DNA from 2 places in the Metasolibacillus sp. FSL K6-0083 genome. Region 1 is predicted to be linked to the other one. Evidence: predicted binding sites of a transcription regulator. Region 1 holds the regulator's gene; the other holds the start of a gene.
The links. Region 1 encodes NrdR, which represses ribonucleotide reductase genes. Its sites were predicted from a motif close to AACACNATATATNGTGTT; they were not measured.
Positions count from the first base shown of each region.

Region 1 (7,393 bases):
TAATTTCATCATTTCTGACATCGTGATGTCCTCCTTTAGTTTTTTTGAGCACAAAAAAGCGCCATCCCAATAAAGGGACGACGCGTATGCTCGTGGTTCCACCCTTCTTCCTTCCGAGAATATTCTCGAACGAAGCTCTAGGTCAGTTAACGTACTGATCAACGTTGACGGATTATCCCCGCCACTGCTCCAAGGTAGTAAAGTATGTGCCGTTCTTAGGAAGCTTCCAGCCAAGGCCTCCCTCTCTATAAGTCGCTACACAAACCTCGTATCCTTTTCACTGCTTTACATTATTATGAGCAAAGTATACGCTGAATCGACAGAAAATGCAACTGCTAACGGCGTAAATTTTCTCCTTCTACTTTCATGGACATTGTTGTCGCTTTAATGCGCTCCATTATGCGGCGAGCCTTTACTTCCTCAATTTCTCCGCGCTGGGAACGAGCTAAATGATGCTCCAATTCCTCATAATTAAAATTCGAGGAAATAAACGTCGGTAGCTGCTCGCTCATGCGATAATGCAAAATCGTCCCTAAAATTTCATCGCGTGCCCATTGTGAAATTGCCTCCGCCCCTAAATCATCCAGCATTAAAACAGGTGCTTTTTTGACAAAATCGACCTTGCTTTCTAGTGTATGGTCAGCCATTGCTGCCTTAAGCTCACGCAAAAATTCTGGTACATAGACGATAACTGACTTCACTTTGACCTTCGCTAACTCATTGGCAGTTGCACCTAAAATAAACGATTTGCCAACGCCGAATTCTCCGTATAAATATAAACCTTTATGCGGCAGCTCGCCCGTTTCTCGATATTCCTGAATAAACGCCATAATTTGCTGAGCAATATCAAGGCGCGACCTGTTGCCAGCGATTGTAATATCTTCGAATGTCGCCTGTAACACCTCTTTTGGCATATGCATGGACGATACCATTGAGGCAATTTCTCGACGCTCATCCTCAATAATTTTTTGCTCACAGCGCTCATACGTAATATCGATGCGTCCATTCGTTATTAGCAGCTTTGGAATAAATCCCTGTAAATAGTTAGTACATTGCGCTGTCGTACCACATTTACAGCAATCCGTTGATTGGCTAATATATTCATTAAGCTTTAGCAAGCTGTGCTCAATCATTTGCTCATTGATTTGCTCTTCATTTTGCTTCATAAATTGCTGGATTTTCTCATGCTGCAAAATTGACTTGCGCATCGCCTCATAGCGCTCTTGAAAAGATGGGACGTTGACAACACGCTTTAATGATTCCTTAATCGGTTCTATCGCTCTTCACCTTCCCATCATAATTGCGAAATTGCTGCAATAGTTTGTTGTATTCTGCATCTATATCTACTACCTCTGCTGGTGCTTCCTTGACAAGCTCCTCCTTTGGTTTGTTAAACCATTCAGGAACAACCTCGACTTTCTTTCCTTTGCTTGCTAGTGCCTTTTGTTCAGCACCCTTCACATAGCTTCGTGCTTGCTCAACTGTTTGGATTTGCTGTCTGCGCCATGAATCCGCCACACTGTTAATATATTTCTCTGGTAATGCACCATCTGTTTTAGCCAATACATATTCCAATAAGAAGTTTACAACAGCAGGTACCATACCATACAATGTAATTAAATTTTCCGCCGCTTTGACGGTATATGGAAATGGCTCCTGTCCGTTGTTTAGCTGCTTAATAAACTCGTACGGCGTCTGTTTTTCATATTTTTCTTCTGCCACCTCAAAAACATAATTGGTTGGATAAAATTGCATTAAATTATCCTGTGTAATTGTTGCTGTGACTACTTTATGGTTTTGCTGTTGGAAATAGCCGAGAGCATCTTTCGCTAGCACAATATTTTGCATCTGTGCGTTCGCCGCAAGTGCATCTACATATTTTTTATTAATGCGTCCTACTTGCGTAATAACATATTCAAACATCGCATTCACCACACCTACCGTCATGCCAGACAAAACATAATTTTCTGCCATTTCAACGACATAGGGGAGCGGCTCCTCACCGTTTTTCAATGCCTTTAAAAACTCATACGGTATCGTTTCATCATAGCGTGGCAGCCAGCTCGTTAAATCTTGCTGCTTTGCTTTAAAGGCAAGTGGTGTATCCATCGTTACTTTATATTTCGTTACTGGTTGTTGCTCTTGCTCCACTAAGTGAATCGCATCTGCAGCACATTTTAATTGATGCGCCATCCAATTACTCGCAATCGCTTGAATATAGTTTTTCGTCAGCTTACCATTCGTCTCACGCATCGCATATTCCATTAAATAATTCACGACACCAATCGGCATTTTTTGCGTTAATACAAGCTGCTCAGCCAATTCCACAATAAAGCGAACAGGCTCCTTGCCATGATAAAGCTGCTTTAAAAATTCATATGGCGTTGTACGGTCATAGATAAGTGCCTGTGGAGAGGCTGCAAATTCACCTAGCGAATCTTGCCCAATTTGATAGACGGCTTTCCCGCGCTGCGCTAAAAATTGCGTTGCCTGCTCTGCCGTTTGAATATTTTGCTGCTGCATTTCAGCAGCAACTGATTCGACAAATTTTTCAGGCAACTTGCCATTTGCCTGCTTCCATACATGCTCTACAATTACATTCGTTACACCTTGTGCAATACCATAAACGGTCATTAAACTTTCGGCCGTTTTCAGCTGATTTTTAAATGGTTCCTTGCCCTTTGTTAATATTTTCAAAAATTCATATGGTGTTGAAAGTTCATAATCCTTCATCGCATCCGAAACTTCGGCAGAAGTATGATGCGTTGTTTTTTGGATTGTCGGCACAACTTTCCCGCTACGCTTATCGTGCTCCTGCTTTGAAATTCGCATCGCATCCTCGGCATTTTTTGCTCCACTTCTCACCCAAGTGTCGATAATGCTTTGCATTAAATTAACATTATAATCTAATCGACCATCGGACATTGCGATATATTGAATTAATGTATTAATCACACCATAGGAAATACCTCTATTTAAAAAATCATTAAAAAGGCGAACCGTTACATCTGTAGGTGAAACACCGTGCAAGTCCTCGTAAACTTCAATAGGGGATGTCTTATTCAAATAATGAATATGCTCCTCCCTGCTATTCTTTTCCTCTTGAGGCTTCTGTTTGTCCGTAATTTCATAACGCTTTAGCAGCCTATAATCATTTTGATGATGGTCACTTAGCTGATAATGGTCTGCTGCCTTTTTTTCAATTGTGGCTGCCGTTAAAGTTTGTTCATCCGTTAAAGATTGCATAACGATGCTTTGCATGTCTAAAGGTGAAAACTTATAAAGGAATGCTACCTTAGCAATTGTTTGCTTAATTTCGATCGTAAACAGCCGATGCGGAATAAGCGCTTGACTAATGCCATCGAAAAATAATTTAAAATCAAACGAGTTATAGTCAAAAGTGTAGCCACTTGTCGATATTTGGCTCCTTTGCTCTGAATATAGCTGCTCAATATTTTGCAACTCTTTTTCTGTCACATTTAAAAATACATCATTAAAGCCGCGCGTTACCTCTGTATAGCCGTATAGCTTTTGCTCCTTTGGCACAAGAGTATCACGCAAATGCTCAAATGCTTTTTTGTCTATTTTCCTCATTAGGGAGATGGACAAAATAGGGTCAGCAAAAAAAGATTTTGCATTTAACGGCCTGTTTAAACGATAAATATAGTGCGCTTGGTCATCTTCTACTTTACAAAAGGTTTGAAGTAAACCAATCGCTTCTAGCGTAATCCTTGCTTGAAATAGGCGTTTAATCGAAAAATCTAAGCTATCAAGCAAGTAGTGATGATGAAAGGTTAGATGCTCATTCGATGCTTCCACGGATAATTTTAAATATAAAGCAATCGCCTCGACACCGATAATCGGCTGATAACAAGCAAGCAAAATCTTTTGATTCACGTCATTAAATTCGTGAGGGCATTGAACTTCACAAATATCATACGGATGTAATTGATTCATAAAGGTCATATTAACCCTCCTTACATAGCATTACTTCACTTTTCTTGGTTATTTTGCAGTTGCTTTAATTCTTGAATAAATGCATCAATATCGCAGAATCTGCGATAAACAGACGCAAAACGCACATATGCGACTTCATCAAGCTTCATTAAACGGTCCATAACCATTTCTCCTACATCCTCAGAACGAACTTCTGATGGACCTAGGCGACGCAAATCTTTTTCAATTGCAATGACAAGCTCCTCTAGTTCTTCCACTGATACAGGTCGCTTTTCACATGCTCGTATTAAGCCACGCAAAACTTTTTCACGGCTAAACTCCTCACGTGCTCCTTCTTTTTTCACGACAACGAGTGGTGTTTCCTCCATTTTTTCAAACGTTGTAAAACGAAACGAGCACTTTTCACATTCACGTCTTCTTCTTATTTCTTTATTATCATCTACAGGTCTTGAATCAACAACACGTGTATCTTTATATTGACAAGCTGGACATCTCATACAAATTTCTCCTGATTCATTCGATTTACTACTTATTTTATTATATCAAAAGTAGCACGTGCAAAATAGCGACACGATAGCTACTATATTATAACACACAAGAAAAAGGAAAGGGTTTTACTTTCCAAACAGCAAAGGTCTTAGTCTAAATATTCGTTAAAATAACTACCTTTCAGCAAGTGTAAAATTTTTTTGCAAAAACAACGCGACACATTTCATAAAGCGCAAATAAGCTACTTGCTCAGTAAGCAAGTAGCCTATAGTTTGTCTCACAGTACGTTATGCATCTTTTCATGTACCAACAACAACAGGTCCCATACCTCGCGGCACGACGACTGCTTCACGCATTTTTGCGCCTAGTGCTTCCGCAATGTAATTTGCTGCTACTGTTGGATCTAAATCACCGCACGTATACACATCAATGCTAGCATAGCCATGCTCCGGAAAACTGTGTATCGTCAAATGTGATTCAGAAATAATTACTACTCCGCTTACTCCATGTGGTGCAAATTTATGAAAAGTTACTTCACGGACTTCTGCTCCTGATCGTAAAGCAGCATCGACAAAAGTTTGTTCAATAAATTGAACATTGTTTAACTTCTCTAAATCGCAATCCCAAAGTTCAGCAATAACATGACGCCCCATCGTTCTCATGGTTCGCTTCCCCCTTTGACATAATATTTGATAATGTGCAAAGTTGACTACCACGGGGGAAAGTTAGTCCAAAGAGGTCCTAACCCTTTAAGTAGTCATGTGTTACCAATAAATTACACCTCAACTAACTTTAGTCTAGATTTGCTCGAGCTGTCCTGTTATAACACGTGCTAGCTGTTCACTGCTCCGCATTATGCAGACCTCATCTTAAAATCTGTGACATCCATTGGTGACACGTTTATTATTCGGTATACGTACCAAATGATAATCGTGCATACACATGTGTGATTATAAGATGTTTTCATTGTAGTTGCAAGTGTAAAAATAGGGACTACTAGAAAAGTCAAATTTATATCAGAATTTTCTGTAGTCCCTTTATTATATTATGCGTTGACAGTCGCTAATGCATTGGCAACTTTTTTTGTTAAATCTACGACGCGCGCTGAGTAACCCCACTCGTTATCGTACCAAGCAAGCACTTTCACTTTGCGGTCACCCATTACCATCGTCGTTAAACCATCTACCGTTGACGAATATGTTGTTGTATTGTAATCAGACGATACTAACGGCTCCATTGAAATATTTAAAATACCTTGCATAGAGCCCTCTGCTGCAGCTTTAAATGCCGCATTTACCTCTTCGACAGTTACGTCTTTTTGTAAATCCACAACTAAGTCTACTAAAGATACGTTCGGTGTTGGTACACGTAAAGCCATGCCGTGTAATTTCCCCTTTAATTCAGGTAATACAAGCGCTAGTGCCTTCGCAGCCCCTGTAGATGTTGGGATAATTGACGAACCACAATTACGTGCGCGACGTAAATCCTTATGTGGATTGTCTAAGTTATTTTGATCATTTGTATAGGCATGCACTGTCGTCATTAAACCATTTTCAATGCCAAACGTATCATTTAATACTTTTGCTACTGGTGCTAGACAGTTTGTTGTACAAGAAGCATTTGAAATTACATCGTGCTTTTCAATGTCTAATAATTCGTCATTCACACCTAATACAACTGTAATGTCCTCATTTTTACCTGGCGCTGTTAAAATTACTTTTTTCGCACCTGCTTCTAAATGCATAGCCGCTTTATCGCGGTCATTGAATTTACCTGTCGCTTCAATGACGATATCTACCCCCATTGCTTTCCAAGGTAATAATTTCGGATCACGCTCTGAAACAATTGCGACACGTTTGCCATTAACAATTAATGCGTCTTCCGCTGTTTCAACAGTACCTTCGAATGGACCATGATTTGTGTCATACTTAATTAAATGAGCTAATGTTTCGGCTGGATAGCTAGCATTAATAGCAACTAAATTTAACTCCTCTTGCACGATAGCTTGACGGAATACCATGCGTCCGATACGACCAAATCCGTTAATTGCGATAGAAACTGACATATAAAAAAGCCTCCTGTAAATAGGTTATCATGTTATTTATTATTCTCGCTAATTAGTATAACACATTATTCGAAAAGGTGAACATATTTTATGTCGTTTTTAAAAGTCGTTATTTTCTGATAAATTATACAGCTAAAATAATGAGTAAAAATTCAAGTAAAACGCTTTCAAAGCAATATTTTCTCGTTTTTTCATTATATTTAGTATAACCTATTTCAAAAAATCTTTCGAAAAAATTTCACAAATTTATAAAGTTGAAAAAAATCCGTTAAGTAGCTCTTTTTTGCGATGCAATAAAGAATAAACTTTCACTAGGAAGAAAATCCGCTAGACTCAGTGTTCCTCCCGTTTTTTAAAACCTTCTTAATGAATAAATTCTGAGCGCCCAAACAGCCGGCTATGCACGGCTTTTTGGACGCTTCCATTCATTGTTTTTATTGAAATGTATCGAATAAATGCGTTCTTTCTCAGGCTAAAAAGACGCCCTTGCCTTCCTTATATAACTGCCCAATGCTGCAATATTTTCTTTAGCTGCTCAGCAGTGGATTGCTTTGTTGTATTATTGTAGATTACTGCATCTGCTCCTTGCTCTTTTACAGACATCGGCAATTGAGAAGCAATGCGTGCACGCGCCTCACTTTCAGGTAGCTGGTTGCGTTCCATTAAGCGCTGAAGCTGAATTTCCTCTGTAACAGATACAACTAAAATTTTATCGACAAAATGCTGTAGCTTGCTTTCAAATAGCAATGGAATATCCATTACAACATGCTCTGCTCCACCGCGTAACAGCTCATCACGTTGACGTAGCATTTCCGCGCGAATTGCAGGATGAATAATATCATTTAGGACTTTGCGTTGTGCAGGCTCATGAAAAATAATGGA
Region 1 is NZ_CP152046.1:185,913-193,305, reverse strand. It holds gene thrS (threonine--tRNA ligase) at 1-21, opposite strand, end outside; gene dnaI (primosomal protein DnaI) at 336-1,277, opposite strand; gene MHB51_RS00840 (DnaD domain protein) at 1,264-3,966, opposite strand; gene nrdR (transcriptional regulator NrdR) at 3,993-4,454, opposite strand; gene speD (adenosylmethionine decarboxylase) at 4,746-5,108, opposite strand; gene MHB51_RS00825 (glyceraldehyde-3-phosphate dehydrogenase) at 5,492-6,511, opposite strand; gene coaE (dephospho-CoA kinase) at 7,007-7,393, opposite strand, start outside.

Region 2 (7,393 bases), 270 kb from region 1:
TCGTTTTTTTTGTACCACTCGGGCAAGCTGCTAATCTTCCTTTACTCGGAAATTTAGGACCAAAAATACCGATTCGATTTCATATTATAGGGAATGTACATAGTGATGTACAATCCACTATTAGAGAATTTGGTATAAATAATGCCTATGTTGAGGTAAGTATTCATTTAGAGGTGAATGTACAAATTATTGTGCCGTTTGCTACGAAATCATCGACAGTAGAGCAGTATATTCCTGTAGCAATTGGCCTAGTGCAAGGTTCGGTTCCACATATTTATACGAATGGTGGAGAAGGCATACAGCCATCGTTAGAGGTACCTGTCCCTTATGATTAACCAAACGTTCGAAAAACAGTACCTAAGCACGCTTTTTGAATGCCCCGCTATAAATAAAGTTGTTGTAGCGCATGGAATATGGTACATTGACTAAAAGTACTAAAGTTTTATTTTGACTTGCGCGGATGTTCAGCTTCTCGCGCAAATCAAAATAAAGCCTCCGGCAAATATCACAGATTTTGAAGAAGCTTTCCTGTGCATGCTTGAAAAAGCTAGCCGAGGCGTAATTGATTTTATGATAGGGGCGAAATTGGATGACATCTTGTAAACCTACAGCAAAAGAAGAGCACATACGCAAGCCAGACTGGTTGAAAATTAAATTAAATACAAATGAACAATATAAAGGCTTAAAAAAATTAATGCGCGATAACAACTTGCATACAGTTTGTGAGGAAGCGCGTTGTCCAAATATTCATGAGTGTTGGGGAGAGCGTCGTACGGCAACGATGATGATTTTAGGTTCAGTATGCACGCGTGCATGCCGTTTTTGTGCGGTTAAAACAGGTTTACCGACAGAGCTCGATTTAGCAGAGCCAGAGCGCGTAGCAGACTCAGTAAAAATTATGGATTTAAAGCATGTTGTTATTACAATGGTAGCACGTGATGATTTAAAGGATGGTGGCGCGGGCGTATTAGCGGAAACAATTCGTGCGATTCGTCGTAAAAGTCCAGCGACATCTGTTGAAGTATTGCCATCTGATTTAGGTGGGATAGAAGAAAATTTACAGATGGTTATGGATGCGAAACCGGATATTTTAAATCATAATATCGAAACGGTGCGTCGCTTAACACCGAGAGTTCGTGCACGAGCAAAATATGATCGCTCTTTAGAGTTTTTACGTCGCTCAAAGGAAATGCAGCCAGATATCCCGACAAAATCCTCATTAATGATTGGTCTAGGTGAAACATGGGATGAAATTTTAGAAGTGATGGATGATTTGCGTGCAAATAATGTAGATATTATGACAATTGGTCAATATTTGCAGCCGACGAAAAAGCATTTGTCGGTTAAAAAATATTATTCTCCGCTAGAATTCGGGAAGCTTCGCAAAATTGCAATGGAAAAAGGCTTTAGTCACTGTGAGGCAGGTCCATTAGTGCGCAGTAGCTACCATGCAGATGAGCAAGTAAATGCAGCAACAAAAGAACGTCAGGCACAGGCGAAAGCATAGCCATGTGCAAATAGATAGGTGGTATTTCAATGATTGTTGCAGAAGGTTATATTTATGAAGTAATCGAAAATGTGCGAGAAGGCTTTAATGAAGAAGTATTTTTAGAGCGATTCTCAGATATTTTGACGAAATATGATTATATCGTAGGAGATTGGGGATATGGTCAGCTTCGTCTAAAAGGATTTTTTGATGATCGCAATCACAAATCTACCTTTGATACAAAAATCAGTACATTTGAGGATTATTTATTTGAATACTGTAATTTTGGCTGCGCTTATTTTATCGTTCAAAAAATAGGGCGAGCACCACAGCAGGAAGTTGCAGTTGATACAGAGGAATTGATAGAAGAACTATAAAGTAACTAAGTTTCACAGTCTAAAAAATAAGGCTGTCCAAAAGGGTATTCCTTTTCGGACAGCCTTATTTTTTACATTAAATACTGGTTCTATAATATTTGTTGGGGTGTACACACAATTTGGATAAAAAAAGACACGTACTCACCGATTTCTTTTATACTTGAATTGTTGAGAAACAAGTAAGAGAAAGGTGAGACGTGTATATGAATTTTATCATGAATATCCCTGGATTAAAAGGAGTTATTATCGAGAAGGTGGAGGAGCTTGGAGAGCGGACTTGCCTTTATGTGTCTCTTCCTAAAAAACCTCATTGCTGCCCGAACTGCGGGGAAACTACACAGAAAATCCATGATTACCGCATGCAGAAAGTCAAGCATTTGAAGTGGTTTGAACGGTTGACTTGCCTGTTTTACAGACGGCGCCGTTATGCGTGTTCTTGCGGAAAAAGGTTCTCTGAACACGCTCCATTTGTGGAAAGGTATCAGCGCTTCACAAAGGAATGGAATCAGGTGGCACAGGTGCGCTCCGTGAAAGCCAAGACGTTTAAAGAAGCCGGTGAGGTTCTCGGTGCCTCTAGTTCCACCATCATCCGCCGCTTTCAGTCAGCCGCAAAAACGCAGATGGCAGAAGGCGTGCGCCTGCCGAAAGCCATTGCGATTGATGAATATAAAGGAGATACAGACGAAGGAAAATTCCAACTGATCATTGCGGATGCAAAAACCCGGGAGCCGCTTGATATCCTACCCAACCGGCGGAAAGAAACGATTCAGGACTATCTGCGCCAATATGGTCAGGGCGTGGAGCTGGTGGTGATGGACATGAATCCAAGCTTCAAAGCAGCAGTCAAAAAAGCATTGAGTCGGCCCGTCATCATTGCAGACCGGTTCCACTATTGCCGGTACATCTACTGGGCGTTGGATGAGGTACGGCGAAAAGTGCAGAAGGAATGGCACGCATATGACCGGAAGAAGTGTAAGCGGATGCGTCATGTGCTCTATAAACGGGCATCTAAACTGACCCGAAAAGAACGCTGGTATGTGGACCGTTATTTGGGGATGTCTGAAGAATTACGGCAGGCATACGAACTGAAAGAAGCTTATTGCGAATGGTTTGACTGGGCTAAAACAGCAGAAAATGTAGTAGAAGTAAAAAGGCGGTTAGAAGTATTTTATCAGGAAGTGGAAACGAAGCAGATTCATGCGTTTTTAAAGGCCATTAAAACTTTTAGAAACTGGCAGGTAGAGATTTTGAACAGTTTTAACTTCCCTTATTCCAATGGATTTTTAGAAGGCATTAACAACAGAACAAAAGTGATGAAACGCAACGCATATGGCTTTCGGCGTTTCGATCACTTCAAAGCAAAAATCTTATTAAACATTCGGTATAGAAATATCGGGGTTCATTTGGGGTGACGTGAATTTTACCTCACCCCAACATTTGACGTTGAACCTAAATACTTGCGCCTGCGGTTACTCGTCGCAGAAAATACTTGCTCCTGCGATTACTCGTCGCAGAAAATACTTGCTCCTGCGATTACTCGTCGCAGAAAATAATTGCTCCTGCGATTACTCGTCGCAGAAAATAATTGCTCCTGCGGTAGTCACAATAAATTGTCATTAACTTTGTCTCAAAAAAGCTTTTCAAACACGCCCTTTTAGCATGCTGCGTGAGTCCTTAGCTTAGTAGCTCTGTCAAATACGCACGCAAATCAGCTGTCTCTTCCTCGGTGCGATTGTAGACGTGCTCTAAATAGCCCGGCTCCTCTACATCGTCGGGACCGATAATCGCAAAGCGACCGAACTGAATATCTAAAACAAGTACTTTACCAAAAAAGCGTCCACTTTGTAATATCGCTAAATCATAACGCTGTGTTTTGCCTGCGAAGCTAACGAAGCGCGTTTTCGTATCCTCTACATCATCATATAAGAAAAATCTTTCCATTTGAATTTCTATCTCCTTTTCGTATCTCTAGAATATGTTACTATAGATAAGAAAACACTATCAACTATTTAGGTACTAGGAGGCGTTTTGAATGTATTTCGTAGATCGAAATAAAATTTCATTAAACTTACAACATTTAGATACATTGCTGGCGATTTTTGAAGAGCAAGAAAATTGGCTTGAAAATGATATGACAAAGCTAGCACTTGAGCGTATCGGTCATAATGTAATGGAATCGATGATGGACGTTGGTAATTTAATGATTGATGGCTTTATTATGCGCGACCCGGGCAGTTATGAAGATATTATCGATATATTAGTAGATGAGAAAGTCATTTCACCAGATATGGACGCGTCTCTAAAAGCTGTTGTAGGCTTGCGTAAAATGCTTGTACGCGAATTTATTCAAGTGGATGATGAAGAAGTCATAAAAGTGCTTTCAGGCTCGTTAGGGGCCTTAAAACAGTTTTCAGGCAAAGTGCAAGATTATTTAACGAATGAGCTTGGACCTGTTTCCGCATTTTTGCCTGAGGATAAATAAATGAAGCGCTATAAAGCATATTGTTTTGATTTAGACGGAACGGTTTATCGTGGAAACAAAGGGATTGACAGTGCCATTACCTTTATTCATAAATTGCAACAGGAGGGCATTGAACCGTTTTATGTAACGAATAACTCTTCAAAAACGCCTGTGCAATTGCAGCAAAAATTAGCGGCATTAGGCATTGCTGCGCCTTTAGAGCATATTTATTCGAGCGCAGTCGTGACGGCGACATATATAAGTGAGCGATTTCCCCAGCAAAAAGTGCAGCTTATTGGCTCGGATGGTATTCGAGAGGCCCTGCAATCCCAAGGGATACATATTACAGATGAAGCGGATGCAAAGGTTTTTGTGATGGGGATTGATCGAGAGGTAAATTATTCAAAGCTAGTAAATGCCTGCTTGGCTGTGCAGAATGGTGCACATTTAATTGCTACAAATGAAGATGTTAAATTTCCAACAGAGCAAGGCTTCGTGCCTGGCAATGGCTCCTTTGTAAGGCTTGTAGCAAGCGTAGGAGGTGTAGAGCCTGTCTTCATTGGCAAGCCATCACCAATTATGTTAGAAGCGATTGCCTCAACACATCATTATTGTAAAAATGAAATGGTATTGATTGGCGATAATTATCAAACGGATATTTTATGCGGCATTCGCTTTGGCTGTGATACGGTTCATGTGAATACAGGTGTTACTCCTACAGAGCAAGCCCAATTGCAGAAAGAACGACCTACTTATTGCTTGAGCTCGTTGGAAGAGTGGCTGTAAAACAGAAGAATAAAAGCTATATCAAAATTATTTTGATATAGCTTTTTGTTGTTTATTCAAAATTGTTGACTCATAAATTAAATGCAATAGGTATTTATGATGATTTTCAAAATGGAATATATGTTTTCATGAAAATAAAAAAATTGCAAGAGTTGTTTTTTTAAAATCGAGTATGATACAATAAATGCAGTTCAAAATAAACACTATATATAGTGTTGTTTTTCTGAAAAACGCACTACATATAGGAAATATAGCGAGGATGGCTATATAAAGGGCTTTCCTCATACATCTAGCGCGTTACCTTGTTCAGATTTTGTATAGATTATAAGTATACATGGCGAGAAAAAAATGGAAAATTAAAATTTAGTTTTCTAGCAATAAGAATTGTTCGCAATAATTATGCTAATACATAATCGTTTCACTTGTATATGTGGCAAAGCACAATGGTACATGCTATGAAAAAATAAATGGAAAGAGGTTATCGTAATGATCTTGTACACAAAAACAGTTTGTCCAAAATGTATGTTTGTTAAATCGGAGTTAAATGAAGCTGGTTTAGAGGGGCGCTACGAAACAGTTAATATAGATTTAGATGCTGCGGCAAAAGAGAAAATCGTCAATGCAGGTTTCTTAACGGTTCCGATTTTAGAAATCGACGGTCAGCTAATCCATGATTTTTCACAAATTAACGAAGAGATTAGCAAGCTAGTTGGATGATTGTCTTTGCAAGCAGGACAGGAAATGTGCGCTTTATCATCAATCAGCTCCAATTACCGAACATTGAGATGACGAAGGGGCTCAAGCTTTCTGAGCCCTATTTATTATTTACTTATACGGATGGACTTGGTACAGTGCCACAAATAGTAGAGGAATTTTTGCAAGAAAACGCTACGTTTTGTAAAGGTGTGATTGCAAGCGGCAATTCCAATTTTGGGCACAATGTTTTTTGCGGCTCCGCCGATAAAATAAATGCCACTTATCAAATACCGATTGTTCGCAAACTAGAGCTTCGGGGATTTGCACACGATTATGAAGCAATTCGAGAATATTATCAAACTGTTATTGAAGGTGGGGAAAAGATTTGAAAGAGTATTTAAAGCTCAATAATGATTTATTGAATAGTTATAGCTCGACAGGTATTTTAGATTTGGACAAGGATAAAGAAGCGACACGTAAGTATTTTTTAGAAAATGTCAATGTGAAAATGCGTTATTATATAGACTTGGAAGAAAAGCTTAAATATTTAATCGATGAAGGATACTATGAAAGAGATTTTTTAGAAATGTATCCGATGGAATTTATTAAAAGGTTATTCAAAATAGCTTATTCTTATAAATTCCGTTTTCCATCCTTTATGAGTGCCAGCAAATTTTATGAAAGCTACGCAATGAAAAGCCGTGACGGTCAAGAGATTTTAGAGAAATATGAGGATCGCATTACGATTATTTCGTTATATTTAGCACAGGGAGACCAAAGCCTTGCAGAGCGTGCTGTACGCAGTATTATGGAGGCATATCAGCCCGCGACACCAACGGCACTAAACAGCGGTAAAAAGGCGCGTGGTGAGCTAGTAAGCTGCTTTAAATTGACGGTTGATGATACGATGAATTCCATCGCAGAAAATATCGGTTATTGCCTAGAGCTTTCTCGTTTAGGGGGAGGCGTAGGAACATTGTTAACGGATTTACGCCCATTAGGCGACCCGATTAAAGGGATTTTAAATCGTGCTAGCGGCGTTATGCCTGTTGCTAAGCTATTAGAAAACTCTTTCTCCTATTCCAACCAGCTAGGGCAGCGCAATGGCTCAGGCGTTGTCTATTTGAATATTTTCCACGGTGATATTGAAGAATTTATTTCATCGAAAAAGCCTAACGCTGACGAAAAAATTCGCTTAGCGACATTATCGACAGGGGTTATTATCCCATCGATTTTCTTTGAGCTAATGAAGCGTGACAAAGATATTATTTTATTTAGCCCATACGATATTTATCGTGAATATGGCAAGCGCATGTCCGAAATTAGCATGACGGAAATGTATTATGAATTGCTTGATAATCCGAACATTCGAAAACTAAAGCGCATTAATGCACGTAAGCTTTATACGGAAATTAAAAAGACACAATTTGAATCGGGCTACCCATTCGAGGTGTTTGATGATAATGTCAACGAAAATCACGCATTAAAAGGCCTAGGCCGAGTGAAAATGTCGAATTTGTGTACAGAAATTTTACAAGTACAAACGACGAGTGATATTACAGATATGGATCAGCCAAATGTTTACGG
Region 2 is NZ_CP152046.1:3,728,105-3,735,497, forward strand. It holds gene yunB (sporulation protein YunB) at 1-335, shown strand, start outside; gene lipA (lipoyl synthase) at 590-1,507, shown strand; gene MHB51_RS17400 (YutD family protein) at 1,537-1,863, shown strand; gene MHB51_RS17405 (ISL3 family transposase) at 2,061-3,275, shown strand; gene MHB51_RS17410 (DUF3055 domain-containing protein) at 3,538-3,804, opposite strand; gene MHB51_RS17415 (DUF86 domain-containing protein) at 3,896-4,345, shown strand; gene MHB51_RS17420 (TIGR01457 family HAD-type hydrolase) at 4,346-5,110, shown strand; gene MHB51_RS17425 (glutaredoxin) at 5,597-5,827, shown strand; gene nrdI (class Ib ribonucleoside-diphosphate reductase assembly flavoprotein NrdI) at 5,824-6,195, shown strand; gene nrdE (class 1b ribonucleoside-diphosphate reductase subunit alpha) at 6,192-7,393, shown strand, end outside.
Region 2: MHB51_RS17425 (glutaredoxin) is a predicted target of NrdR. The motif match lies at 5,310-5,327, and genes of this name have one in related genera.